DNA from 3 places in the Leclercia sp. LSNIH3 genome. Region 3 is predicted to be linked to each of the others. Evidence: predicted binding sites of a transcription regulator. Region 3 holds the regulator's gene; each other region holds the start of a gene.
The links. Region 3 encodes LexA, which represses DNA repair genes until DNA is damaged. Its sites were predicted from a motif close to TNCTGTATGTACATACAGNA; they were not measured.
Positions count from the first base shown of each region.

Region 1: a site for LexA is predicted at 8,624-8,643, ahead of mutH (DNA mismatch repair endonuclease MutH). Genes of this name have one in related genera too.
Region 2: a site for LexA is predicted at 3,512-3,531, ahead of sulA (SOS-induced cell division inhibitor SulA). Genes of this name have one in related genera too.

Region 1 covers NZ_CP026387.1:3,313,061-3,322,797, forward strand. The annotation lists gene C3F35_RS16155 (GNAT family N-acetyltransferase) at 1-380, shown strand, start outside; gene galR (HTH-type transcriptional regulator GalR) at 341-1,357, opposite strand; gene aas (bifunctional acyl-ACP--phospholipid O-acyltransferase/long-chain-fatty-acid--ACP ligase) at 1,979-4,138, shown strand; gene lplT (lysophospholipid transporter LplT) at 4,131-5,324, shown strand; gene C3F35_RS16185 (NADP(H)-dependent aldo-keto reductase) at 6,056-7,096, opposite strand; gene ygdR (lipoprotein YgdR) at 7,353-7,571, opposite strand; gene mutH (DNA mismatch repair endonuclease MutH) at 7,701-8,393, opposite strand; gene rppH (RNA pyrophosphohydrolase) at 9,078-9,608, shown strand; gene ptsP (phosphoenolpyruvate--protein phosphotransferase) at 9,621-9,737, shown strand, end outside.
Region 2 covers NZ_CP026387.1:739,654-749,390, forward strand. The annotation lists gene C3F35_RS03690 (YccF domain-containing protein) at 123-569, shown strand; gene yccS (YccS family putative transporter) at 588-2,723, shown strand; gene C3F35_RS03700 (TfoX/Sxy family DNA transformation protein) at 2,708-3,334, opposite strand; gene sulA (SOS-induced cell division inhibitor SulA) at 3,552-4,061, shown strand; gene ompA (porin OmpA) at 4,416-5,471, shown strand; gene matP (macrodomain Ter protein MatP) at 5,538-5,993, opposite strand; gene C3F35_RS03720 (AAA family ATPase) at 6,180-7,940, shown strand; gene fabA (bifunctional 3-hydroxydecanoyl-ACP dehydratase/trans-2-decenoyl-ACP isomerase) at 8,009-8,527, shown strand; gene rmf (ribosome modulation factor) at 8,600-8,767, opposite strand; gene pqiC (membrane integrity-associated transporter subunit PqiC) at 9,022-9,585, opposite strand; gene pqiB (intermembrane transport protein PqiB) at 9,585-9,737, opposite strand, start outside.
Region 3 covers NZ_CP026387.1:2,137,855-2,147,591, forward strand. The annotation lists gene zur (zinc uptake transcriptional repressor Zur) at 102-617, shown strand; gene C3F35_RS10370 (CsbD family protein) at 687-896, opposite strand; gene dinF (MATE family efflux transporter DinF) at 1,038-2,357, opposite strand; gene lexA (transcriptional repressor LexA) at 2,421-3,029, opposite strand; gene C3F35_RS10385 (diacylglycerol kinase) at 3,139-3,507, opposite strand; gene plsB (glycerol-3-phosphate 1-O-acyltransferase PlsB) at 3,663-6,092, shown strand; gene ubiA (4-hydroxybenzoate octaprenyltransferase) at 6,907-7,776, opposite strand; gene ubiC (chorismate lyase) at 7,789-8,286, opposite strand; gene malM (maltose operon protein MalM) at 8,468-9,430, opposite strand; gene C3F35_RS10410 (maltoporin) at 9,544-9,737, opposite strand, start outside.

The DNA.
Region 1 (9,737 bases), 1.2 Mb from region 3:
TCGCCAGCGTCGTGACCTACAGTCAGACTCCGGGCGCGCTGCCGCTCACCTTTATTGCCACCGAGGGCGAGCAGTTACTTGGCACGGTGGGGTTATGGCGCTGCGATCTGATCACCCGCCAGGATCTCTACCCCTGGCTGGCGGCGCTCTATGTGGATGAAGCGGCGCGCGGGCAGGGGCTGGCGGGCAAATTACAGCATCATGTGCAGAGGTATGCCGCAGAGAACGGACATCGCGAGCTGCATCTCTGGTCAGCCTGCCGCGATTTCTATGAACGCTACGGCTGGAACTACATCGGTGACGGCCTGGAGTACCCGGACAAAACCGTGCACCTGTACCGCTATTCGCTGGTGGACTCTGCCGGCGGCGTGACCGAGTGACGGCGCACCAGCGTCGGGCTGAACACGTGGGTGATCTCCGGCGGCTGGCGTTTATCCGCCAGTGACAGCGCCAGCTCCGCCGCCTGGGTCGCCATTGTGACAATCGGGTAGCGCACCGTGGTCAGCCGCGGGCGAACATAGCGGGAGATAAGAATGTCATCGAAGCCGATTAGCGAAATATCTCCCGGCACGTCAATCCCGTTATCGTTTAATACGCCCATCGCCCCGGCCGCCATTGAGTCGTTATAGCAGGCAATCGCCGTAAAGTTACGCCCGCGTCCCAGCAACTCCGTCATGGCCTGCTCGCCGCCGCGCTCATCGGGTTCGCCATAGGTGACCAGACGATCGTTGCAGGGCAGGTCGTTTTCGCGCAGCGCATCGTAATAACCCTGTAGCCGGTCTTCGGCATCAGAGATAGGGTGGTTAGAGCAGAGGTAGCCGATGCGGGTATGGCCCTGCTGGATCAAGTGGCGAGTGGCAAGCCAGGCGCCATAGCGATCGTCCAGAGCCACGCAGCGCTGTTCATAGCCGGGAATAATGCGGTTCACAATGACCATGCCGGGGATCTGCTTCATCAGATGGACGAGCTCATCATCCGGCAGCTTCTTCGCATGCACCACCAGCGCCGCGCAACGGTGACGAATCAACTGCTCAATCGCCTGACGCTCTTTCTGTTCGTTGTGGTAACCATTGCCGATCAGCAGAAAATTGCCGGTGTGGTAGGCGACCTGCTCCACGGCTTTCACCATCGCGCCGAAAAAGGGATCTGACACATCGCCCACCACCAGCCCGACGGTATCGGTAGACTGCTGGGCCAGCGCCCGGGCGTTGGCATTAGGGTGATAGTTCAGTGATTCCATCGCAGCCAGCACCGCCTGACGGGAGGTTTCGCTGGCTTTGGGGGAATTGTTGATGACGCGTGAAACCGTGGCAACAGAAACACCCGCCAGTCGGGCCACATCCTTAATTGTCGCCATTCTCTACCTTCTCATTGGGGTAAGCGTTTACACACTAATTAGTGTTGCGGAAAAGTCAGGTGTATTCAAGCGCAGGGCGGTGAGGCATTTCACAAAGGTGATACAGGGCTGCGGAAATTGTGTAATCGTTACACAGCGAAGCGTGACAAAGACGGGTGAATTTGAATCTTTGGTTACACTTTGCCTCAGGCTGTTGCGATTGTCTGCTGGCAGGGAAAGAGTCGCCATTGCTACATTTGAGATCCCAGAGGTATTGATAGGTGACGTTAACCCGCGGTTAACTGCCAAGCTTTACACCAGCCTGCGTTCTTACGCAGGTTTTTTTTGCTTGTTGTTCAACATGTAACAGCCGCAGATAAAATTCACACCTGGTTGCACTTCGGCTCATTCGCTTGCTTTTTAGCACTGGAGAAGTCGGGTGCCAGACGCCACAATCAAGATCCCAGAGGTATTGATTGGTGAGAATTCTTAGTACGTACTGCGTACTCATCTCTTGCACCAACCTGCGCAGATGCGCAGGTTTTTTTTTGTCTCTATCCGGCTGTCGCTCCTGCTGCACTTCTCGTGTAATCTGCCACAATTTACCGTAACCCGACAAATTGAAAGGCAAAGGGAGTTGAGATGTTATTTGGGTTCTTCCGCACGCTGTTCCGTATTCTTTTTCGTGTCCGTCTGACGGGCGACACCCAGGCATTGCACGCCGGGCGCGTTCTTATCACCCCCAATCATGTCTCCTTTATTGACGGCATTCTGCTGGCGCTGTTTTTACCCGTGCGGCCGGTGTTCGCGGTCTATACCTCTGTCAGCAAGCAGTGGTACATGCGCTGGCTGACATCACTGATTGATTTTGTTCCGCTCGACCCGACCAAACCGATGATGATCAAACACCTGGTGCGTCTGATTGAGCAGGGGCGTCCGGTGGTGATCTTCCCGGAAGGGCGCATCTCTATCACCGGCTCGCTGATGAAAATCTATGACGGCGCGGGTTTTGTGGCGGCGAAATCCGGTGCCACCGTGGTGCCGGTACGCATTGAAGGCGCGGAGCTGACCTTTTTCAGCCGTCTGAAAGGGCTGGTGAAACAGCGCTTGTTCCCACGCATTACCCTGCATCTGCTGCCGCCGACCACTTTGCCGATGCCCGATGCGCCTCGCGCCCGCGATCGACGTAAAATCGCCGGGGAGATGCTGCATCAGGTCATGATGGAAGCCCGGATGGCGGTGCGCCCGCGCGAAACCCTGTATGAGTCGCTGTTGTCGGCGATGTACCGCTATGGCGCAAAGAAACACTGCATCGACGATATCAATTTTGCCCCTGACAGCTATCACAAGCTGCTGACCAAAACCCTGTTTGTTGGCCGTATCCTTGAAAAATACAGCAAGCAAGGGGAAAAGATCGGCCTGCTGCTGCCGAATGCCGGGATCAGCGCCGCGGTGATCTTTGGTGCCGTCTCCCGCGGGCGTATTCCTGCGATGCTGAACTACACCGCAGGGGTGAAAGGACTCAGCAGCGCCTTCACCGCCGCGCAAATCAATACTGTGTTTACCTCACGCACGTTTCTCGATAAAGGCAAACTCTGGCATCTGCCTGAGCAGCTCACCCAGGTGCGCTGGGTCTTCCTCGAAGATCTGAAAGCAGAGGTCACCGCGGGCGATAAGCTGTGGATTTTTGCTCACCTGCTGATGCCGCACCTGGCGCAGGTGAAACAGCAGCCGGAAGATGCCGCCGTGATCCTCTTTACCTCCGGCTCGGAGGGGAACCCGAAAGGGGTGGTCCACAGCCATAAAAGCCTGCTGGCCAACGTCGAGCAGATTAAAACTATCGCTGACTTCACCGCCCGGGATCGCTTTATGTCGGCGCTGCCGCTGTTCCACTCCTTTGGCCTGACAGTGGGGCTGTTCACGCCGCTGCTTACCGGTGCCGAAGTGTTCCTCTATCCTAGCCCGCTGCACTATCGCATTGTGCCCGAGCTGACCTATGACCGTAACTGTACGGTGATCTTTGGCACCTCGACCTTCCTCGGCAACTACGCCCGTTTCGCCAATCCGTATGATTTTCACCGCGTGCGCTACGTGGTGGCCGGGGCGGAGAAATTACAGGAGAGCACCCGCCAGCTGTGGCAGGACAAGTTTGGCCTGCGCATCCTGGAAGGCTACGGCGTGACCGAGTGCGCGCCGGTGGTCTCTATTAACGTGCCGATGGCGGCGAAGCCCGGCACCGTCGGGCGCATTCTACCGGGGATGGACGCGCGTCTGCTCGCCGTTCCGGGCATTGAAGAGGGCGGACGCCTGCAGCTGAAAGGGCCGAACGTCATGAACGGCTACCTGCGGGTAGAAAACCCGGGCGTGCTGGAAGCGCCAACGGCAGAGAATATCAACGGCGAGGTCGAAACCGGCTGGTACGACACCGGCGATATCGTACGCTTTGACGAGCAGGGCTATGTGCAGATCCAGGGCCGCGCAAAACGCTTTGCCAAAATCGCCGGGGAAATGGTGTCGCTGGAGATGGTTGAACAGCTGGCGCTGGCCGTTTCGGCGGACAAAATGCACGCCACTGCAGTGAAAACCGATGCCAGTAAAGGCGAGGCGCTGGTGCTCTTTACCACCGACAGCGAGCTGAAGCGCGAGCAGTTGCTTCAGAAGGCGCGAGAGCATGGCATTCCTGAGCTGGCGGTACCGCGCGATATTCGCTACTTAAAACAGCTTCCGGTGCTGGGCAGCGGCAAGCCGGATTTTGTCACCCTCAAAGGCATGGTTGACCAGGCGGAGCCGCATAATGAGTGAGTCAGTACACACTAACACCTCAATCTGGTCGAAAGGGATGATGGCGGTCACTGCCGCCCAGTTCCTCTCTGCTTTTGGCGATAACGCACTGCTGTTTGCCACCCTGGCGCTGCTCAAATCCCAGTTTTACCCGGACTGGAGCCAACCGATTCTACAGATGGTGTTTGTGGGCGCTTACATCGTTTTCGCCCCCTTTGTGGGTCAGGTCGCGGATAGCTTCGCGAAAGGGCGAGTGATGATGTTCGCCAACAGCCTGAAACTGCTGGGTGCCGCCAGTATCTGCTTTGGCGTGAATCCGTTTATTGGCTATACGCTGGTGGGGATTGGGGCGGCAGCCTACTCACCGGCTAAATACGGCATCCTCGGCGAGCTGACGACCGGGGATAAGCTGGTCAAAGCTAACGGGCTGATGGAAGCGTCAACCATTGCGGCGATCCTGTTGGGTTCCATGGCGGGTGGGGTGCTGGCAGACTGGCATGTGCTGGCGGCGCTGGGCGTTTGTGCCGTGGTGTATGGCGGGGCGGTGATCGCCAACGTCTTCATCCCGAAACTGCCGGCGGCGCGTCCGGGGCAGTCCTGGCGTTTTACCCCGATGACCGCCAGCTTCTTTAACGCCTGCCGCGTACTGTGGCAAAACGGTGAAACCCGCTTCTCGCTGATGGGGACCAGCATGTTCTGGGGCGCGGGGGTCACGCTGCGCTTCCTGCTGGTGCTGTGGGTGCCCACGGCGCTGGGTATTACCGATAACGCCACGCCAACCTATCTCAACGCAATGGTGGCGGTGGGGATCGTTCTCGGCGCGGGTGCCGCGGCGAAGCTGGTGACACTGCAAACGGTGGCCCGCTGTATGCCTGCCGGGATCCTGATTGGCGTGGTGGTGCTGATCTTCGCCCTGCAACATGCGCTGTTACCGGCCTATGCGCTGCTGTTCCTGATGGGGATCTGCGGGGGCTTCTTCGTGGTACCGCTCAATGCGCTGCTGCAGGAGCGCGGGAAACATACCGTTGGCGCAGGCAATGCCATTGCGGTGCAAAACCTCGGTGAAAACGCCGCCATGCTGCTGATGCTCGGGCTTTACTCGCTGGCCGTGAAGGTGGGGGTGCCGGTGGTGGGCATTGGCGTTGGATTTGGTGGCCTGTTTGCGCTGGCGATTGCGGCGCTGTGGGTGTGGCAGCGTCGGCGGTAATACCGCGCCGGGCTGTCCGGTCTGATGCCTTCATCCTGAGGCACTCTCCTTGAGAGAGGGCGCAAATATTAAATAAGGCAACTCAGGTTGTAATGCCAGTCAGTTAAACGATTCGGTATTTCTAAGCGACTGAAGTGGAAGGGTTCCGTTCACTAAAGCACCTCTGCTTTATGCCCCCTCCGCTGCGGTGAACGTGCCAGGGGGGCTCGCCGCCTCCCCCCTGGCTACCCCGGCTCCCGGCAATTTTGTCCTCAGCTTATTCCCTCCGGCTTTCGGGCCGGGTACCAGCCTGCATCCCTGCAGGCTATGCCCTCCCGGCGCGTCCCTGCGCCTCGCCCCGGCCTGCGGTCAACGCTTCGGCGATTTTCAGCCGGATTCACGCTCCCTCACGCTTCTCAGTCGCCTGAATGTGGCACGGGTGTTGAGTCCCCGCTGAAACCGGCGAACCGGAGACCGGATGACAAGGGCTGGGCGCCAGGGATGGCGGCCAGAGGCGAATCGAGACAGGATGTCGAGTTGAGCCGACCGCAGGCAGCCGGTCGGGAGGTGAGCGCAGTGCGGAGCACCGGTTTCATTGCGGGGCCGCGGGGATTGATAAGGGGGGCCCGGCGGCCCCCCTTGTCACGTTCACGGGTTGTGTAATGCCATCTTCTGCTGAACATGAGGTGAACGGAACAATCCGCCGGGCTTAACTGACTGGCATTACAACTCAGGTTGCCTTTTTGCTTTTATTACGGCGCCGGGTAGGTATACACCTGATGCACCGCTTCAATCTCCGCTAACACTTCTTCGCTCAGATCCAGATGGAAGCTTTCAATGTTCGTTTTCAGCTGCTCCAGGGTGGTCGCGCCCAACAGGGTGCTGGCAACAAACGGCTGACGGCGCACAAAGGCCAGTGCCATCTGCGCTGGATCCAGCCCGTGACGTTTAGCGATATCGACGTAGGCCGCCACCGCTTTCTGCGTCTGCTCACCGCTGTAACGGGTAAAGCGGCTAAACAGCGTATTACGTGCTCCCGCCGGTTTGGCACCGTTGAGATACTTACCGGTCAGCGTCCCGAAGGCCAGGCAAGAGTAGGCCAGCAGTTCAACGCCTTCATACTGGCTCACTTCCGCCAGACCCACTTCATAGCTGCGGTTCACCAGGCTGTACGGGTTTTGAATGGTCACGATGCGCGGCAGGTCGTGCTTATCCGCCAGGTGCAGATAGCGCATGACGCCGAAGGCCGTTTCGTTAGAGACGCCGATGTAGCGGATTTTCCCCGCGCGCTGGCATTCGGTTAAGGCTTCCAGCGTTTCCAGCAGCGTGACGACCGGCGCGCTATCGCTCCAGCTATATCCAAGCTTGCCGAAGCAGTTGGTCGGGCGCTGAGGCCAGTGGACCTGATAAAGGTCGAGATAATCGGTCTGTAAACGCGTCAGGCTGGCATCCAGCGCGGCGCGGATGTTTTTCCGATCGAGCATCTGATTCGGGCGAATGCCGCTGTCATTATTGCGCGACGGGCCGCTGACTTTGGAGGCGACAATCAGCTTTTCGCGGTTGCCGCGTTTTGCCAGCCAGTTGCCGACATAAGTTTCGGTTAAGCCCTGGGTTTCCGGGCGGGGTGGCACCGGGTACATCTCTGCGACATCAATCAGGTTAATGCCCTGGCTGACGGCGTAATCGAGTTGGGCATGGGCATCGGCTTCGCTATTTTGTTCACCAAATGTCATCGTGCCCAACCCCAGTTGGCTTATCTCAAGAGCGCTATGGGGGATACGGTGATAATGCATAGCCGGCTTCCTTATTTGACATGTTAAGCGCATCAGGAAGGAACTTCCCGACAAAGAACATACCCTACAAAATTCGAGTTGCAGGAAGGCGGCAGGAGAGCGCATCCCCAGGAGCATAGATAACTATGTGACTGGAGTGAGCAAGCGCAGCCAACGCGTCTGTAACCTGAAGTATGACGGGTATACAAACATGGCAGAGGGGAAGCGAAAGGGGAAGAGAAAAATCAAAAGGCCAGCAAGCTGCTGACCTTTACGACTATCTTTCAATAATCTGTGAAACGTCGTCGCGGTTAATCTGCATATTATTACCCTGCTGATCCCGGTAGCTGACCAGACCGGTATCATCGTCGACTTCGGGTTTGCCGTCGGTCAGGATCATGCGGCCATCTTTCGTCGCCATGACGTAATCGCTGCTACAACCTGAAACGGCAAACGCTAAACCAACAGCCGAGATTATTACTGCCCATTTCTTCATTTTTATTACCTCCACCTGGCTCGTATCACATCTTAGTGTAGTAATAACTCGGGCTTAGGTTTTAACAAAGCGGTGAAATCTGAAAAAACGGGCAATTATGTGATAAAAGACATAATTCTGGCTAAAAAGTCACGTGTTCAGCAGAAAGTGACGGGCTAACAGAGCACCCGTGAAGTTCTTTTTCAAATAAAAGCCACGGGGCAGCGTCAGGATCGGTTCGCCGCGCGCGCCGATGGCCTCGGTGAGGGCTTTACTGTTTGCCGCTTTGGGTCGCAGCTGGAGCACTTCGCCGTGACGGGCGGTGATACGCTCAACCTGACCCAGCACGATCATGTCCATTAACTCCTCCCAGTCCAGCCGCAGCTGACGATCTTCATCTTCATCCGGGCTCCAGATCAAAGGCGCGCCGACGCGCCGTGCCGCCAACGGGATCGCACGATCCCCCTCTACCGGGATCCACAGCACCCGCTTCAGCTTATGCCGCACGTGGCTGCTCTCCCAGGTGATCCCGGTATTGCTGGTTAAGGGTGCCACGCAGACAAAGGTCGTCTCCAGCGGGCGACCGAGGCTGTCGATTGGGATAGTCTTCAGCTCCACCCCCAGGGCGGCAAAATCCTGTTCTGGTTTGCTGCCCGCGCTGGCCCCCAGCCACAGCTCCAGCAGAACGCCCGTCCACCCTTTATCACGCTTCAGATCGGGCGGAACAGGCAGACCGGCCAGGGCGGCAAGCTCTCCCAGCGAGTATCCCGCCAGGCGCTGCGCTTGTTGCAATAAGGCCGCTTCCGTTGCGGGGGGAGAGGTCAGGGGAGCGAGGGGAAGCATGGTGATTGCCTTTTGGTTAAAAAATGAACAGCAGTTTTCCACTGCACAGACAGAGTTTAACTTTTTCTTTTTGCCTGTTCCAGGTGGATGATTTATCACAATTTTTATCAACTGCTAACCCGTTTAGGTACGGGATATATCCCAGTTGTTCAAATCTGGTCACTGACAATAAACAGGATCTTACACCCTGTTATCCACAGAAAAATGGGATAACTGGGCATAACCCCCACTACTGTTTCCATTTACAGCCTTGACGTGGGATGAAAATCGAAAAATCAGACAAAATGTGCCTAACTTATTGGCACAATCTGTGGATAAAACCGACGTTGTTCGATCTTTCATCAGTACGACGATCTTTAAAGTGACCTGCATCACACTAAGGCCTGTAATTCAGGTAATCCACAGTTTAACTCTATGAAATATAGTCCTTTGTAAAAATCAGTCTTATCTGCAATATTCAGAGTGATCTGGGTTGTCCATCGGTAATTCCACACTTCTTCACAACTCTATCCACAGAAAAAGTGAATAAAATTGCCCTTCTGACCGGTCATCTGTTTATAACTCTGATGATAATTGTGAGTTATTCAAATGTTATTCGGCTCCAGGCCAGAAAGAGAGTGGTTTACCGCCTCACTGGAGTGTGAAACAATCATTTATATATAAGGTTTAGTTTGGGGTAGTCCGGTGATTGATGACGATGGCTACCGCCCGAATGTAGGTATCGTAATTTGTAATCGCCAGGGTCAGGTTATGTGGGCCCGGCGATATGGTCAGCACTCCTGGCAATTTCCCCAAGGTGGGATTAATCCAGGAGAGTCAGCAGAGCAAGCGATGTATCGGGAGCTGTTCGAAGAAGTTGGCTTAAGCCGCAAGGATGTCCGCATTCTGGCTTCGACCCGCAACTGGTTGCGTTACAAGTTACCGAAGCGTTTGGTGCGTTGGGACACAAAGCCGGTATGTATCGGCCAGAAACAGAAATGGTTTCTTCTGCAATTGGTGAGCAGCGATGCGGATATCAATATGCAAACCAGCAGCACGCCCGAATTTGATGGCTGGCGCTGGGTCAGCTACTGGTATCCCGTTCGTCAGGTCGTGTCCTTTAAGCGCGACGTTTACCGTAGGGTGATGAAAGAGTTCGCAAGTGCCGTGATGATGCTTCAGGAGGCCCCTCCTAAGCCGCAGAGCGCACCTGCCTGGCGACGTAAAAGAGGTTAAGCTACGCACATTATGCTCACCCGCCTGCGCGAAATAGTCGAGAAGGTGGCCAGTGCCCCACGGCTCAACGAGGCGCTGGATATTCTGGTCACGGATATCTGCCTTGCGATGGAAACCGAGGTGTGTTCG
Region 2 (9,737 bases), 1.4 Mb from region 3:
TCCAGCCCGATCCACGACGTGAATTATTGCCTGATAGTTTAACTGCCAGTTTTCAGGTGCTCCAGCGCAAAAAAACGTTACAATCAGCAGGGCTTCAACATTATGGAAAGAATTGAGGTTTTATGCGTACCGTTCTGAATATTTTGAATTTTGTCCTGGGTGGGTTTGCCACTACGCTCTCCTGGCTGCTGGCAACCCTGGTCAGCGTGGTCCTGATCTTCACCCTGCCGCTGACGCGTTCCTGCTGGGAGATCACCAAACTTTCGCTGGTCCCGTTCGGTAATGAAGCGGTCCATGTGGATGAGCTGGAACCTGGCAGCAAAAACGCGCTCATGAATACCGGAGGAACGCTGCTCAATATTCTGTGGCTGATCTTTTTCGGCTGGTGGCTGTGTTTGATGCATATTGTGGCGGGGATCGCGCAGTGCATTACGATTATCGGCATCCCTGTCGGGATCGCCAATTTCAAAATTGCCGCCATTGCGCTGTGGCCTGTCGGACGCCGGGTCGTCCCGGTGGAGGTTGCCCGTGCTGCGCGTGAGGCCAACGCCCGCCGTCGTTTTCCGTAACAAGGATCCCGTGCGCTTATGCTAAGCCCGCTGCTTCGCCGCTACACCCTCAACAGCGCCTGGCTGTATAACGCCAGAATCTTTATTGCCCTCTGTGGCAGCACCGCCCTGCCCTGGTGGCTGGGGGATGTGAAGCTGACCATTCCGCTGACGCTGGGCGTTGTGGCCGGGGCGCTGGCCGATCTGGATGACCGTCTCGCCGGTCGGCTGCGCAATCTGGTCATCACGCTGATCTGCTTTTTTATCGCCTCGGCGTCGGTGGAGCTGCTCTTCCCGTGGCCATGGCTTTTCGCCATCGGACTGACGCTTTCCACCAGCGTCTTTATTCTGCTGGGCGGGCTGGGCCAGCGCTACGCCACCATCGCCTTTGGCGCTCTGTTGATTGCTATCTATACCATGCTGGGAGTGTCACTTTACGACCAGTGGTATCAGCAACCGGTTCTGCTGTTGCTGGGGGCGGTCTGGTATAACCTGCTCACTCTTGCCGGGCATCTCATCTTTCCTATTCGCCCGTTGCAGGACAATCTTACCCGTAGCTATGAGCAGCTGGCGCATTACCTGGAGCTAAAATCCCGCCTCTTCGACCCGGATATTGAAGATGACGGCCAGGCACCGCTGTACGATCTGGCGCTGGCGAACGGTCAGCTGGTGACCACGTTAAACCAGACCAAAGCCTCTCTGCTTACCCGCTTGCGCGGCGATCGCGGCCAGCGTGGCACCCGCCGCACCCTGCACTACTATTTTGTGGCGCAGGATATCCATGAGCGTGCCAGTTCATCACATATTCAGTACGCCACCTTGCGCGAGAAGTTTCGCTATAGCGACGTCATGTTTCGCTTCCAGCGGCTGCTCTTTATGCAGGCGCAGGCCTGCCAGCAGTTGTCACGCTCCATCCTGCTGCGCACCCCCTATCAGCACGATCCGCGTTTTGAGCGGGCCTTCACGCACCTGGATGCAGCGCTCGATCGCGTTCAGGCCAGCGGGACCTCTGCCGAACAAATGAAAGCGCTGGGTTTTCTGTTGAGCAACCTGCGCGCCATTGATGCCCAGCTCGCCACTATCGAATCCGGGCAGGCTCAGGCGATGCCCGGTAACGATGTCGAAAACCAGCTTGCCGACGACAGTCTTAACGGTTTTAGCGATATGTGGCTGCGCTTAAGCCGCAACTTTTCACCGGAATCGGCACTGTTTCGCCACGCCGTCAGGATGTCGGTGGTGCTCTGTATTGGCTATGCCTTTATACAGGTGACCGGGCTTGACCATGGCTACTGGATTTTGCTGACCAGCCTGTTTGTCTGCCAGCCCAACTACAACGCCACCCGCCACCGGCTGGCGCTGCGTATTCTCGGTACGCTGGTGGGGGTCGCCATCGGATTGCCGATTCTTTACTTTGTCCCGTCGGTGGAAGGCCAACTGATCTTAATTGTGATCACCGGGGTGCTGTTTTTTGCGTTTCGCAATGTGCAGTACGCGCATGCGACTATGTTCATAACCCTGCTGGTTCTGCTCTGTTTCAACCTGCTCGGGGAAGGCTTTGAAGTGGCGCTGCCGCGCATCATCGATACCCTCATTGGCTGCGCCATTGCCTGGGCCGCGGTGAGCTTTATCTGGCCAGACTGGCGCTTCCGTAACCTACCCCGCGTGCTGGATCAGGCGATGAACGCTAACTGCCGGTATCTGGATGCCATCCTTGAGCAGTATCATCAGGGCCGGGATAACCGACTGGCGTATCGCATCGCCCGGCGCGATGCGCACAACCGCGATGCGGAGCTGGCGTCGGTGGTCTCGAACATGTCCACGGAGCCGCGGGCGACGGCGGAAACACGTGAAGTCGCATTCCGCCTGTTGTGCCTGAACCATACTTTTACCAGCTACATCTCGGCGCTGGGCGCACACCGTGAGCGGCTGACCAGCCCGGCCATCCTGGCGTTGCTGGATGACGCCGTTTGCTATGTCGATGATGCGCTTCATCAACGCCCGGCGGATGAGCCTCGTGTTCAGCAGGCCCTGTCCGAACTGGCGCAACGCATTTCGCATATTGAACCGGGTACCGAGACCAAAGCGCCGTTAGTGCTGCAGCAAATCGGTCTGCTTATTGCGTTGCTGCCAGAAATTTGTCGTTTACAGCAGCACGTGAATCAACTGCCGGAGTGAGGACTGTTCTCTACCGGTAGCGTTTTGTACCACTCCACCAGCTCCCGGCGCCTGAGCTCCGGGAGCGCTGCTTCATGCAGCCCCACTATTGCCCCCTCTAGCGCAAACAGCACTTTGTAACTCAGGTGCTTGTTAAGCGCTCTGATCTTTAGCCAGCTCTGCTCAGCACCGAGGGCGCGTAATGCTGCTTCGTTGGTGATGCCCGCCTCATTCAGCAGAATCTCAAGCTGAAAATTGAGATTGGGTAAATCTTTCAGCCTGTCGCGTTTGTACCGCTCGCGACGTTCCCGCCGCGCGGCTTCAAGTGCAAGTGAAGAGAGCTGTAAAAGCTTATTCTGATCCTGCCAGAGCGCCTCATCGACACGGTAATAATTCAGCAATACCGCGCGCCCCCGCTTCATCAGCGTCAGATAAGAGGTGGTATTTTTGGCGCAATACGGTGCGCTCTCTTCACAGGCACGCAGGTACAACTCCCCATCTGACACCATCGCAAAGACTGCGTCATCCACCGCCAATGTGTATCCGCCAAACAGGGCGCGATGCTGGACCTCTCCGAGGGGTGAAAGATATTTCGTGGATTGATAGATCCGCTCGTAGGATAACTTTTTCATGATATTTCCCTTTTAAATCATGGAGTAATGGTGCAGTCATTTGTTAACGGATCCGTTAGCCAAAAAATAGGTAACTTATGATTGAACGGCAAGATGATTTTTCAATACGCCTCAATAACAAACCAAATTTGCGAGGCGCTTTCCGAAAATGAAGTTGATCTTTAGACGTACAGGGGTTACTGTATATCCATACAGTAACTACAGGGCTGGATAGATTATGTACTCTTCAGGCTATGCAAACCGTTCAACAACTTTCTCTTCTTCTGCCGGCAAAAGTGCACGGAGTTCCGCTGCTTATATGACCACCGGGCTGATTAGTGAAGTGCTTTACCGTGAAGACCAGCCCATGATGACGCAGCTGTTATTGCTGCCCCTGTTACAGCAGCTTGGTCAGCAGTCTCGCTGGCAGCTGTGGCTCACGCCGCAGCAGAAATTAAGTCGGGAATGGGTGCAATCCGCAGGTTTACCACTTACCAAAGTGATGCAGGTTAGCCAGATGGATCCCTGCCATACTGTAGAATCCATGGTGAGAGCGCTGCGTACCGGGAATTACAGCGTAGTGATTGGCTGGTTTACGGAAGAGCTAACCGAAACGGAACAATATCGACTGGCCGAAGCGGCCGAAGAAGGGAATGCACTCGGCTTCATTATGCGTCCCGTCAGGATGAACGCTCACGGCAACGGACACCTTTCTGGGCTAAAAATTCACTCAAATTTGTATCACTAAGTAAAAATAAGAGTTTTCCTGGAATTTTTTTTGCACGCGCTGTACGCCATTGGTTCCCCTTCTAAAAGCCGCGACAAGTCTTGTCTGCCGCGGCTTCCTCCAGTTTAGCACGCCCAAAACTTCGCCAGAAATGTTAAATATTGTGTATATAAAACTTTTTTTTTCATATGCCTGACGGAGTTCACACTTGTAAGTTTTCAGGTACGTTGTAGACTTTACATCGCCAGGGGTGCTCGGCCTAAACCGAAGATATCGGTAGCTTTACTCTTTGTCCCCGCCCCCCGGTGAAGGATTTAACCGTGACTCTCATTGAGATTCTCATGGCGATTTTTGGATGATAACGAGGCGCAAAAAATGAAAAAGACAGCTATCGCGATTGCAGTGGCACTGGCAGGTTTCGCTACCGTAGCGCAGGCCGCTCCGAAAGATAATACCTGGTATGCAGGTGGCAAACTGGGCTGGTCTCAGTTCCATGACACTGGCTGGTATAACGATGCTCTGAACAACGACGGCCCAACTCACGAAAGCCAGCTGGGCGCAGGCGCGTTCGGTGGTTATCAGGTTAACCCGTACGTTGGTTTCGAAATGGGCTACGACTGGCTGGGCCGCATGCCTTACAAAGGTGACAACGTTAACGGTGCATTCAAAGCACAGGGCGTTCAGCTGACTGCTAAACTGGGCTACCCAGTAAATGACGCTGTAGACATCTACACCCGTCTGGGCGGCATGGTATGGCGTGCAGACTCCAGCAACAGCATCGCTGGCGACGACCATGACACTGGCGTTTCTCCAGTATTCGCAGGTGGCGTTGAGTGGGCAATGACCCGTGACGTTGCTACCCGTCTGGAATACCAGTGGGTTAACAACATCGGCGACGGCAACACCGTTGGTGTTCGTCCAGACAACGGCATGCTGAGCGTAGGTGTTTCCTACCGTTTCGGCCAGCAGGAAGAAGCAGCGCCAATCGTTGCTCCAGCGCCAGCACCAGCTCCAGAAGTACAGACCAAGCACTTCACTCTGAAGTCTGACGTTCTGTTCAACTTCAACAAAGCTACCCTGAAACCAGAAGGTCAGCAGGCACTGGATCAGCTGTACACCCAGCTGAGCAACCTGGATCCTAAAGATGGTTCCGTAGTTGTTCTGGGTTACACCGACCGTATCGGTTCTGACGCTTACAACCAGGGTCTGTCCGAGAAACGTGCTCAGTCCGTTGTTGACTACCTGATCTCTAAAGGTATCCCGGCTAACAAGATCTCCCCACGTGGTATGGGCGAATCTAACCCAGTTACCGGTTCTACCTGTGACAACGTGAAAGCTCGCGCTGCACTGATCGACTGCCTGGCTCCAGATCGTCGCGTAGAGATCGAAGTTAAAGGCATCAAAGACGTTGTAACTCAGCCAGCGGCATAAGTTATCGTCTGACAAAAAACCCCGCCATGTTGCGGGGTTTTTTATTGCCTGAAGAAAAGGTAAACGCTACTTCTTACCAGCCAGCAACGCCTTGAGATCGGTTTTCAGGGTCGACATCTGACTGGCGTACTTCTCTTTATGTTCCGCATCTTCGATCAGTTGCACGATCGTTTCTGACAGGGTTTTACCGCGGCGCTGGGCTAGCCCGGCCAGCCGTTGCCAGACCATAAACTCCAGATCGATCGACTTCTTCCGCGTATGCTGGTGCTCGGCATTAAAATGCCGTTTCCGCCGCGCGCGGATGGTCTGCTTCATGCGGTTCAGTAGCGCCGGATTGATGTGTTTATCTATCCAGCCGTTGACCAGAATGGGTTCATTTTCGAGGGTCAGCAATAAATTCACAGCTTCTTTTGCGGCACTGGCTTCGAGGTAGCACGTGATCAATTCCCCTTCACGGTGTTTTTTGACCAGATACTTCCATTTCCAGCCGCTTTCGAGATTTTCCAGTTGTTGGTATTTCATCGCGATCTCAGTGTGACCGTGTAACTCTGTTCAGAATATCAGTTTTTTGGCAATCTGCTGAAAAGAAATCATATCCTGTGACACGCGGTGATGCATTCATCTCTTGAAACGCCCATTCCCTCATGGGCAGAGCCTGCACCTTACGGTATACTCCATCGTTTTACTTCTGACTAAAAAACATCAACTTTGACCATTACGAAACTTGCATGGCGTGACCTCGTTCCTCATACCGATAGCTATCAGGAACTGTTTGCACAGCCAGATCTCGCGAAAGAACACGAATACATCCTCAGTGACACACAGCCCCGTTTGCATTACGCACTGGAGCAGGTGTTAAGCCCGTGGGCAACCTCACCGTTCATGTTGTTGAAAGCGCCAGACGAAGCGGAGTACCTGAGTCTTCTGGCGGATGCCATGCGGCAGCTGCAACCAGAAACCGGGACGGTCTTTGGGGGTGAATACAGCATCAGCGGCCACAGCGTCACCTTTGAACCCGCCACCGTACCCGATGGCCGTTTTGCGGTCACAGGCAATATCGTTCCGGCGGGCTGGACAGAAGCAGAACAGCTGTTCGGCTGCCTGCGTCAGTTCAATGGCGAAATAACCCTGCATCCCGGTCTGGTCCATCAGGCCAATGGCGGCGTGCTGCTCATCTCTCTGCGCACGCTGCTGGCCCAGCCGCTGCTGTGGATGCGTCTGAAAAACAGCGTTAACCAGCAGCGCTTTGACTGGGTGACCTGGGATGAGTCTCGCCCTCTTCCGGTTGCCGTGCCTTCTATGCCGCTCTCCCTGAAAGTGGTGTTGATTGGCGATCGCGAAGCGCTGGCTGATTTCCAGGAGATGGAACCCGAGCTGGCCGACCAGGTGGTGTACAGCGAGTTTGAAGACAGCACACAGATCGCCGATGCCGAAGATATGCAGCAATGGCTCCAGTGGGTGCTTGCCGTTTGCGAACGTGCGCAATTGCCTACCCCGGCAGCCGATGCCTGGCCCGTGCTGATCCGCGAGGCGGTTCGCTACACCGGCGATCAGGAGACCCTGCCGCTTTGCCCGCTCTGGCTTGGCAAGCAGCTGCGTGAAGCTGCGGCCATGACTGATGACGACACTATTACCGGCGAACAGCTCTCCCAGATGCTGTTGCAGCGAGAGTGGCGCGAAGGCTACCTGGCCGATCGCATGCAGGATGAGATCCTGCTTGAGCAAATCCTGGTCGAAACGGAAGGTGAACGCGTCGGACAGATCAATGCCCTGTCGGTGATCGAGTTCCCGGGCCATCCGCGCGCCTTTGGCGAGCCGTCTCGTATCAGCTGCGTGGTACACATTGGTGACGGTGAGTTTATCGATGTGGAACGTAAAGCCGAGCTGGGCGGGAACATTCATGCCAAAGGCATGATGATCATGCAGGCTTATCTGATGTCGGAACTGCAGCTTGAGCAGCAGATCCCCTTCACCGCCTCGCTGACTTTCGAGCAATCCTACAGTGAAGTCGATGGCGACAGCGCTTCAATGGCAGAACTGTGCGCATTAATCAGTGCCCTTGCCGATGTGCCGGTGAATCAGAGCATTGCCATCACCGGTTCGGTGGATCAGTTTGGTCGTGCGCAGCCGGTCGGTGGTCTGAATGAGAAGATCGAAGGCTTCTTTAACGTTTGCCAGCAACGCGGCCTGAACGGTAAACAGGGCGTTATTATTCCACTGCCGAACGTGCGTCATCTCAGCCTCAGTCAGGCGCTGCTGACCGCGGTAGAAGAGGAACAATTCAGTCTCTGGGCCATCGAAGACATTGCAGATGCGCTACCCTTACTGACAAACCTGGAGTGGGATGCTGAAGGGCAGACGACGTTAATGAACACCATCCAGGAACGTATTGCGCAGGCAACACAACAGGAAGCACGGCATCGTTATCCCTGGCCGTTACGCTGGTTGAACTGGTTCACGCCGAACTGATCGGACTTGTTCAGCGTACACGTGTTAGCTATCCTGCGTCCTTCACTAAAATAAGGCATACTGAGAACATGGTAGATAAACGCGAATCCTATACAAAAGAAGATCTTCTTGCCTCTGGTCGCGGTGAACTGTTTGGCGAAAAAGGCCCGCAGTTACCGGCCCCGAACATGCTGATGATGGACCGTGTCGTTAAGATGACGGAAACCGGCGGCAACTTCGATAAGGGTTACGTAGAAGCAGAGCTTGATATCAACCCGGACCTGTGGTTCTTTGGTTGCCACTTTATTGGCGATCCGGTGATGCCAGGCTGCCTGGGTCTGGACGCAATGTGGCAGCTGGTTGGTTTCTACCTCGGCTGGCTGGGTGGCGAAGGCAAAGGCCGCGCCCTGGGCGTTGGCGAAGTGAAATTCACCGGTCAGGTTCTGCCGACCGCGAAAAAAGTCACCTACCGTATCCACTTCAAACGCATTGTTAACCGTCGCCTGATCATGGGCCTGGCGGATGGCGAAGTACTGGTCGACGGTCGTCTGATCTACACCGCGAATGACCTGAAAGTGGGTCTGTTCCAGGATACTTCCGCATTCTGATTTTTGCTTTTACCGAAGCATAAAACGGCGAAACCTCCGCACTGCGGAGGTTTCTTTTTTAAAGAGACGCTATCAAGCAAGTACTGCCCTGTCTCCGATGGCTTCTCGCCAGCCCCCTAACCATTGCGACCTTTGATTGATGGTCTGATAGGGACACATTTCTTTAGAACGTCCGGCGATGCCAGCCTGATAACCACGTTGATGAGCCCTTTCAAGGCGATCTCGTTTCTGTCTCTTCATGCCTCGTTTCCCTCATTATTTGATCTGGTGGAAAAGAAAACAGTGATTACAAAACGTGCAACCACAGATAACGAATACCCTGATTAGCGTTGATCGTCAATGCGCAAAATTCACGCCAGTGTCATATTTGTGACCAACTCAAAAGATCATTTGTACAAAAAGTGTGATGCGGCACAAGTAAAGGCCTGAGCATAAACCAAAAAAAAGCCGCAATTAGCGTGACGCTAACTGCGGCCTGGTGCGATGAATTTTACTTATGGCAGTCGGGAAATCTCTCTGGCAATGCTCGCGGACTCCTGCGTCCACCCTTGTGCCAGCACTTTCACCATCTCATCGTAGCCATCTTTTTGCTGCTTCAACTCAAGATGGAAAGGTCGCTTAATCAACTGACCCTGATGGTTCAGCAACCATTCCCCGCTGACAATCACCCTGCCATCATAGCGACCATGGAAGTTAGTCACGTTGACGTTCAGCGTATCCTGGTCGCTTCCTAACGGCTGCGAGGCCACCACCCATCCCGGCAGCTGGCTACCGAGATTAGCGACCAGCGTGTTACGCAGTTGCTGGTCCAACGGGCTGGCCCACAGGTTGTTATTGGCGATGACATACTGCACATCGCTGGTTTGATATACCACGCCATTACCGGCCAGGTAATCCGGGACGGCCACCTGCTCTACCCACAGCAGGCGGTTCCCCTGACTGGCGATACTTTGCCCACCCGCTTGCGCTGCGACAGGCAGTTGGTAATAGCTCTTGTTCTCTGATGAGCTACAGGCGGTCAGAAGCGCCACTGCGGTAATCATTAGCCATTTTTTCATTATTTAGCCCCCTTCGGCTCAGGGTCCTTTTTGTCTTTCGCTTCGAATACCAGCGCGTTGCTCTTCGTATTCAGCGTCTTCAGTACCGGCTGCAGTTCACGCAGAACCTGATCGAGGCGCTGCATATCCGCCACCATCTTGTTGTACGCCGC
Region 3 (9,737 bases):
CTGTGGTTTTTCGTCAGGGTAGCACACCCGGTGGATCTCGGCGTTTGGGCCAGAACATGGTAAAGTGGCGGTTTGTTATTCCACGTTATTCGAGGTGCAAAATGGAAACGACCACAATGCAGGCACTGTTAGCGCAAGCCGAAAAGCTGTGCGCGCAACGCAATGTGCGCCTGACTCCGCAGCGCCTTGAAGTGTTGCGTCTGCTGAGTCTGCAAAACGGGGCCATCAGCGCCTACGATCTGCTCGACCTGCTGCGTGAAAGCGAGCCTCAGGCCAAGCCGCCTACCGTATATCGGGCGCTCGATTTTTTACTGGAGCAGGGCTTTGTGCATAAGGTGGAATCGACCAACAGCTATGTGCTGTGCCATCTGTTCGATCAGCCGACCCACACCTCTGCGATGTTTATCTGTGACCGCTGTGGCAGCGTGAAGGAAGAGGGCGCGGAAGGGGTGGAAGATATCATGCATACCCTGGCAGCGAAGATGGGCTTTGCCCTGCGTCACAACGTGATTGAGGCGCACGGCCTGTGCCGTAACTGCGTCGAAGTGGAAGCCTGCCGCCATCAGGAAGATTGCCAGCACGATCACTCTATCCAGCTGAAGAAAAAGCCGCGCTGAGGGCAAAAAAAGGGGCGACCTGTAAGGTCGCCCTGGGCGTACATCCGTGTACCTGCGGGTATAGGTTAATTACCAGCGATAGTTGTTACGGGTTTCCCAGTCACCAACTTCTTTCTCCGCCTGGTCTTTCTCATAACCATAGCGTTCCTGAATTTTACCCACCAGCTGGTCACGTTTACCTTCGATGACGGTCATGTCATCATCGGTCAGGTCGCCCCACTGTTCTTTCACTTTACCTTTGAATTGTTTCCAGTTACCGCCGACTTGGTCTTTATTCATCATCCATTCCTCTTCGTTCGGTCGTTAAGGTTAAGTTCGTCCTGAAATACGTTTCGTGCTGGACGTGATAATAATTATAGATAAGCCTGCGGCGTTAGGTTTGTTATTCGGAATCTTTTACCATTTGGCAAGGCGAGGCCGCTATGAAAACCAGCTGCCGTTGCGCCAGTGCCTGTGCCAGATCCAGCCCAGAGACAGCCCGCGCAGGGCCAGGAACACGCTCAGGGCCAGCCACAAACCATGGTTGCCCAGCCACGGCAGGGTGAAGAGCGTCAGGCCAAACCCGGCGGCGGCCACCGCCATGCTGTTGCGCATCTCCGCCCCGCGAGTGGCACCGATAAACATGCCATCCAGCAGATAGCACCAGACGCCCACCACCGGCAGGATCACCTGCCAGATAAGATAGTGGCTCGCCAGCTCGCGCAGCTCGGGCAGTGAAGTCAGCAGGGCAATGATTTGATCGCCTGCCAGGGCATAGATGAGGGCAAAGGTAAGCGCGACCAGGCCAGACTGACGGCAGGCCGCCCGCCACACTTCCCGCAGCTGGCCGCTTTCCCGTGCGCCATAGGCCTGCCCGGAGTGCGCCTCGACCGCATAGGCGAAGCCATCCAGCGCGTAAGCGGTAAAGGTCAGCAAGGTCATCAGCACGGCGTTGACGGCAATAATCTCCGGCCCTAGCCGTGCTCCCATCACCGTCAGCGCCCCGAAGCAGAGTTGCAGCAGCAGCGAGCGCAACATGATGTCGCGATTGAGGGCCAGTAGCTTACGGATGTTGCCGCGCCAGCTCGTTTTCAGCAGCGCCAGCGAAATACCGCGCAGCGCCAATACCCGCCAGACCATCCATAAGCCGATCAGCAGGGTAGCGTATTCCGCGATAGCAGTCGCCAGGGCAGCGCCCTGCACGTTCATCTTCAGCCCCATCACCAGCCACACATCCAGCACGATATTGAGCAGGTTGCCCACCACCAGCAGGATCACCGGTGCCCGGGCATACTGCACGCCCAACAGCCAGCCGAGCAGCACCAGGTTAGCCAGCGATGCCGGGGCGCTGAGCCAACGGATCTCAAGGAAGCGCCGCGCCTGATGCAGGACGGCCTCGCTACCACCGACAATATGCAGCGCCAGATCGATAAGCGGCGTGCGCAGCAGCACAATCATTAACCCTGCGCCCAGCGCCAGGATCAGCGGCTGCACCAGTGCACGGGCCAGACGCAGCGGATCTTTCGCGCCATAGGCCTGAGCGGTAAGCCCGGTAGTGCTCATGCGCAAAAAGAGCAGCAGCATAAACAGGAAGCTGGTTGCCGTCGCGCCGATGGCGACACCACCCAGATAGACGGGCGAATCGAGATGACCAATCACCGCTGTGTCCACCAGCCCAAGCAGAGGAACGCTGATGTTGGAGACGATCATGGGAAGTGCAAGACGCCACAACGCCTTGTCTGAAGAAGTCAGGAGAGACATGGAAATGTTCGCCAGAGGCAAGAAAACCAGACTGCGACACTGCCGCAGTCTGTCAGAAAAGCATTATAACCATTCACCGTTGCGGATGACGCCAACCGCCAGGCCTTCGATGGAAAAGTTATTTTCACGCAGGTCGACAACAATCGGGGAAAACTCGCTGTTTTCCGGCAGCAGTTGCACAGTGTTACCCTGCTTTTTCAGGCGTTTAACGGTCACTTCATCATCGATACGTGCGACCACAACCTGCCCGTTACGCACGTCCTGAGTTTTATGGACTGCCAGCAGATCACCGTCCAGAATACCGATATCTTTCATCGACATGCCGCTAACACGGAGCAGAAAGTCTGCGCTCGGTTTAAACATGCCAGGATCGACCTGATAGTGGCCTTCAATATGCTGTTGCGCAAGCAGCGGTTCACCGGCGGCGACACGACCGACGAGGGGAAGACCCTCTTCCGCTTCAACCAGCAGACGAATGCCGCGAGACGCACCGGAGACAATTTCAAGTACACCCTTGCGCGCCAGTGCCTTAAGGTGCTCTTCAGCGGCATTTGGAGAACGGAAGCCCAGACGCTGCGCGATTTCTGCACGCGTCGGCGGCATACCCGTCTGGCCGATATGATCCCTAATGAGATCAAACACCTCTTGCTGCCTGGTCGTTAACGCTTTCATTCCGCCCCCTGGGTGTATATACAGTTATGCTGTGAGTATATACAGCTAAAGGTGATTTTGGAACCACAAACCGCATAAAAAACCAGAGACTTTTGCGGTTTCTGAAGGCTTATCGTAAATGTCCCCAAAGCAGCGTGACCCAGGTAAACAACGCAACGATAATCGCCATCAGCACTGCGGCAGAACCCATATCTTTCGCCCGGCCCGACAGCTCGTGAAAATCAGTGCCGATACGGTCTACTACCGCCTCGATCGCACTGTTCAGAATTTCGACTATCATCACCAACATCACCGAGCCAATCAGTAATACGCGGGTGATGGGATCCACATCCAGCCAGCAGGCAATAATAATCGCCGCGATGACAGCAACACCCTCCTGGCGAAATGCGGCTTCATTGATCCAGGCAGCACGGATGCCTTTCCATGAATAGCCGGCAGCTTTAATGATTCGGGTTAACCCAGTGGTATTATTGGCCATTAAAAGAAACCTTTCTTCGAAAATAGCGTCAGAAACGGTGGTTTAAGCGCCCTGCGCAGCCACCGGAAGTATGACGGGTAACAACAGAAATTTTGCGCGCTTTCTGTTATCCTTGCGCCGCAATTGCATTTTTAACCAGAGGCTTTACATCGTTTATGTCTGGCTGGCCACGAATTTACTACAAATTACTTAATTTACCATTAAGCGTCCTGGTAAAAAGCAAGTCTATTCCGGCGGTTCCTACGCTGGAGTTAGGACTCGATAACTCGCGTCCTATTATGTACGTTTTGCCTTATAACTCGAAGGCCGACTTGCTGACGCTGCGCGCCCAATGTCTGGCGCACGATCTCCCCGATCCGCTGGAGCCGCTGGAGATCGACGGCACCCAACTGCCGCGCTACATCTTTATCCACGGTGGCCCTCGCGTGTTCACCTGGTACACACCGAAAGAAGAGTCGATCAAGCTGTTCCATGATTACCTCGATCTGCACCGCAGCAACCCGCTGCTGGATGTGCAGATGGTGCCCGTGTCGGTCATGTTTGGCCGTCGTCCGGGGCGCGATAAAGGCGAAGAGAATCCGCCGTTGCGTATGCTCAACGGGGTGCAGAAATTTTTCGCCGTCAACTGGCTTGGCCGCGACAGCTTTGTCCGTTTTTCACCGTCAGTTTCACTGCGCCGCATGGCCGATGAACACGGTACGGATAAGACCATCGCCCAGAAGCTGGCACGTGTGGCGCGCATGCACTTTGCCCGTCAGCGTCTTGCCGCGGTAGGCCCACGCCTGCCTGCTCGCCAGGATCTGTTTAACAAGCTGCTGGCCTCAAAAGCCATTGCCCGTGCCGTCGAAGACGAAGCGCGCAGCAAAAAAATCTCCCACGAGAAGGCGCAGCAAAACGCCATCGCCCTGATGGAAGAGATTGCGGCCAACTTCTCCTACGAGATGATCCGCCTTAGCGACCGTATCCTGAGCTTTACCTGGAACCGTCTCTATCAGGGGATTAACGTGCACAACGCCGAGCGTGTGCGGCAGCTTGCCCACGACGGCCATGAGATTGTCTATGTACCCTGCCACCGCAGCCACATGGACTACCTGCTGCTCTCGTATGTGCTCTATCACCAGGGGCTGGTGCCGCCGCATATCGCTGCGGGTATCAACCTCAACTTCTGGCCAGCAGGCCCGATCTTCCGCCGTCTGGGTGCGTTCTTTATTCGCCGTACCTTTAAAGGTAACAAGCTCTACTCTACCGTGTTCCGCGAGTATCTGGGCGAGCTGTTCAGCCGTGGCTATTCGGTGGAATACTTCGTGGAAGGCGGCCGTTCCCGTACCGGGCGTTTGCTCGATCCTAAGACTGGCACTCTTTCGATGACCATTCAGGCGATGCTGCGTGGCGGTACGCGTCCAATCACCCTGGTGCCGATTTACATCGGTTACGAGCACGTGATGGAAGTGGGCACCTACGCCAAAGAGCTGCGCGGCGCCACCAAAGAGAAAGAGAGCCTGCTGCAGATGCTGCGGGGCCTGAGCAAGCTGCGTAACCTCGGCCAGGGGTATGTGAACTTCGGCGAACCTATGCCGCTGATTACCTACCTGAATCACCGTGTGCCGGAGTGGCGTGAGTCCATCGACCCGATCGAAGCAGTGCGTCCGGCCTGGCTGACGCCAACGGTTAACGCCATTGCCGCCGATCTGATGGTGCGCATTAACAACGCCGGTGCGGCCAACGCCATGAACCTGTGTTGTACCGCCCTGCTTGGCTCTCGCCAGCGTTCGCTTACCCGCGAGCAGCTGACCGAGCAGCTCGACTGCTACCTGAACCTGTTGCGCAACGTGCCGTACGCGGAAGACGCCACGGTGCCGACCGCCAGCGCCAGCGAGTTGCTTGAGCACGCGCTGCAGATGAACAAGTTTGAGGTCGAGAAGGACACCATCGGCGATATCATCATTCTGCCGCGCGAGCAGGCGGTGCTGATGACCTATTACCGCAACAACATTGCGCATATGCTGATGCTGCCTTCGCTGATGGCGGCCATCATCACCCAGCATCGCCAGATCACCCGTCAGGCGCTCCTGGAGCATGTCACCGCCCTTTACCCGATGCTGAAAGCCGAGCTGTTCCTGCGCTGGAACAACGACGAGCTGGCCGAGGTGCTGGATAAGCAGATTGAAGAGCTGACCCGCCAGGGCCTGATTTCGCAGAAAGATGACCTTCTGCTGATCAACCCGTCCCGGGCGCGCACGCTGCAACTGCTGGCGGCAGGCGCACGCGAAACCGTGCAGCGCTATGCCATTACTTTCTGGCTGCTGAGCGCCAACCCGTCGATCAACCGCGGTACGCTGGAGAAAGAGAGCCGCACGCTGGCACAGCGTCTCTCGATGCTGCACGGCATCAACGCGCCGGAGTTCTTCGATAAAGCGGTATTCAGTTCACTGGTGTTAACGCTGCGTGACGAGGGTTATATCAGCGACAGTGGTGATGCCGAGCCGGAAGAGACGATGAAGGTGTACCAGATGCTGGCAGACCTGATTACCTCTGACGTGCGCTTAACGATTGAGAGCGCAACGCAGGGCGAGTCTGCGGTCTGATGCCCGCCCCCGCCCCTCTTCCACCGGGAGAGGGAGCAAACATAAAAAATGGTAGCCGAAAGGCTGTAATGCCAGTCAGTTAAGCCCGATGGATTGTTCCGTTCACCTCATGTTCAGTAGAACATGGCATTACACAACCCGTGAACGTGACAAGGGGGGCCGCCGGGCCCCCCTTGTCAATCCCCGCGGCCCCGCAATGAAACCGGTGCTTCGCACTGCGCTCACCTCCCGACCGGCTGCCTGCGGTCGGCTCAACTCGACATCCTGTCTCGATTCGCCTCTGGCCGCCATCCCTGGCGTCCAGCCCTTGTCATCCGGTCTCCGGTTCGCCGGTTTCAGCGGGGACTCAACACCGGTGCCCCTTTCAGGCGACTAAGAAGCGTGAGGGAGCGTGAATCCGGCTGAAAATCGACGAAGCGTTTCCGTAAGGCCGGGGCGAGGCGCAGGGACGCGCCGAGAGGGCATAGCCTGCAGGGATGCAGGCTGGTGCCCGACCCGAAAGCTGGAGGGAATAAGCTGAGGACAAAATTGCCGGGAGCAATGTTGAACAGCACCTGCGCTGGCCCCGAAGGGGTGAGCCCCGGGGATGGGGCGAATATTCCGCGAAGCGGCGATTTTCTTTGCCGGGAGCCGGGGTAGCCAGGGGGGAGGCGGCCCCCCCTGGCACGTTCACCGCAGCGGAAGGGACATAAAGCAGAGGTACTTTAGTGAACAGAACCCTTCCACCTCAGTCAATTAGAAATATCAAAGTGCTTAACTGACTGGCATTACAGCCTTTAGGCTGTCATTTTTTTACCTCGCCACCGGGCATTGTTTACGCCCAGTAACTCACCGCCAGACCCAGGAACAACACCAGCCCTACATAGTTATTGTTCAGGAACGCTTTAAAGCAGGCTTCGCGCTCGCGGTTTGCGATAAGCTTTTGCTGATAGATGAACAGCACGCCCGCCGCCGCGATCGCCGCGTAAAATGCGCCGTTAAGCTGGTTCAGGTAACCAATGCCCACCATTAACCCCAGCACCGCGACCTGCAAAATCCCGATGATCAGCTTGTCCTGACGACCAAACAGAATGGCGGTGGATTTGATGCCGATTTTCAGATCATCGTCCCGATCGACCATCGCATATTGCGTGTCGTAGGCCACGGCCCAAAGGATATTGGCCAGGAACATCAGCCAGCAGCTCAACGGCACGCTTTCGCTGACGGCGGCAAACGCCATCGGGATCGACCAGCCAAAGGCGGCACCCAGCACCACCTGCGGCAGGTGGGTGTAGCGCTTCATAAACGGGTAGACCCAGGCCAGCGCCAGCGCTGCCACGGAGAGCAGAATGGTCATGGTGTTCAGGGTCAGCACCAGCAGGAACGAGAGCAGGATCAGCACCACAAACAGCGTGCGGGCCTCTTTCTCGGTGACATCGCCGCTCGGCAGCGGGCGATTAGCGGTGCGCTTTACATGGCCGTCAAACTTACGGTCGGCATAGTCGTTGACGACACAGCCCGCCGCGCGCATTAACCAGACGCCCGCCACAAACACTGCCAGGATCCACAGCGGCGGCAGGCCGGGGGTAGCCACCCACAGCGCCCACAGCGTCGGCCACAGCAGCAGCAGCGCACCGATCGGCTTGTCGGTTCGCATCAGGCGGTGGTACGCCAGCAGCTTGTTCTGCGTGAGACTCCTCTCCATTTTTTCTTCCTCTTAGTACAGCGGCGACGCCGGTAAAAACAGCTCGGTCAGCATCAAGGGTTTACCACTCAAGCGCAGGCGGGAACGGCGTCCCAATAGCCCGGCCTCGTGCCCAATCTCGATAAAATCACGGGTAAGCTCGGAGGAGGTGAACAGATAACGCCCCAGCGGGGTTTTGCCCATCTGTTGCAGCGCCATCTCCGGCCCGGTGAGGGTGGACTCAGGCACCACGGTGCGCCCGGCCAGCCACGGCTCGCCATCGGCACAGAGCAGGATCTCCCGCAGCCAGTAACGTGCCTCTTTCGGCAGCAACGGCAGCTCATCTGCCACCGCGTCAGGCGTGACAAATCCCTCCTGAATGAGGGTGACGGTGACCTTTTTGCCCTGCTGCTCAAAACGTTTGGTCATGGAATCTTCCAGCAGCAGCCAGTCGAGCTGCTCCGGTTCCAGCGCAGGAATTTCGTCAAAATTACGCAGTGCGCGCAGGAGCAAAAGCGCGGGGTGTGACATGCCTGACTCTCCGATACATAACGTGAAGCTATTGTATCGCAGAAACGCGGAATGGGGGCGGGCAAACGTGAACTAGCGAACATTATCGCAACAGAGATGCAACAGCGGCAGTCAGCGCAAAAAAAGTGCGCCCGCAAGGGCGCACCAAACTACTGACAAAATCAGCACTGTGGGGAGACGGTCACCCCTTGCCTTTTACACTGCTGATAAAGGTGGAACGGGCAGTGGTCGAGCCTAAACGCTCGGCTTCATCGAGGAGTTTCAGCGCCTTATCGACGTCACCTTTAGCAACTGCCTGTTTAATGGCCTGATTGAAGTAGGTTTCGGTGTCATTCAGCACCGGCTCGGCTTTCTTCGCGGCGACCGGGGCGGCAACAGGAGCAGCAGCAGTAGCCGGTGCAGCGGCTGGCGCGGCGTAGACCGGGGCAGGTGCTGCGGTGTTACCCACGGTGACCGGACCCTGGCCGGAAGAACCAAACAGCGGGCCGACCAGCACGCTGGAGGCATTATTGGTAGAAACTTTCAGCTTCAGCTCGCCGTCGGTGACGTGGCGGGCAAGCGGATCCGGGATATCCGGTACGGCGTTGCCGGTGCCTTTAGCATAGGCTTTTGCCGGGTTGATGAGTTTGGTGGTTTGCTGCAGATCCTTATCAGTGGTAAACACCAGGACGTACAGCTTTTGCTGGCCCAGCGCAGGCGTCAGGCGCATCACCCCTTCCAGGCGGTCAGCGCTCATTACACCCGGCTCCTGGTAGGTAAAGTATTCGCTTGGGAAGTAGGCCGATGGCGTCAGGTTCTGATCCAGAATGAGCACGTTCGGGGCGAATACGCTGGTTTGCTTGTTCACTACACTGGTCAGCGTAAGGGTGATTTCACCGATATTGGCAGGCACGCTGTAGGCCGCCACCGGGCCGCTGATCCCCGGCACATTCAGGGTCTGGCCGCCGGTAGAAAGCTGGGTGGTCTGGGTTTTAGACTGGTCGACAGGCGTCCAGACTAACTGTTGCAGTGCGGCAGCCGGTACAGCAGGCGCGGCGCTGGTGTTTTGCGGTACAAAATTGACGTTCGCCAGGGTGACGGCGGGAGCACTTGCCAGTAACCCTGCGGAGAGGCACAGCGCGACGAGACTTTTCTTCATTTTCATTATGTTTACCTCAGATAGCATCAGCACTGCGGTGGCCAGGCAATAGCGCGCAGCACCCTATGAAGAGAGGGGCTTGCGCCCCTCTTTTAGGTCAATACATCAGGTGTTACGTATTACCACCAGATTTCCATCTGGGCACCGAAGGTCCACTCATCGTTGTCGCCACGGCTGAAGGTGCGTGCAGAAGTGTCGTTATACGCTACGCCAGGGGTGTAACCTGCTTGCTTATCGCTGCCGTTGTTCGCGTAGCCCCATTTCTCATCCCACTTGGCGTAGGTTGCGAAGACACGGATAGCCGGACGAGACC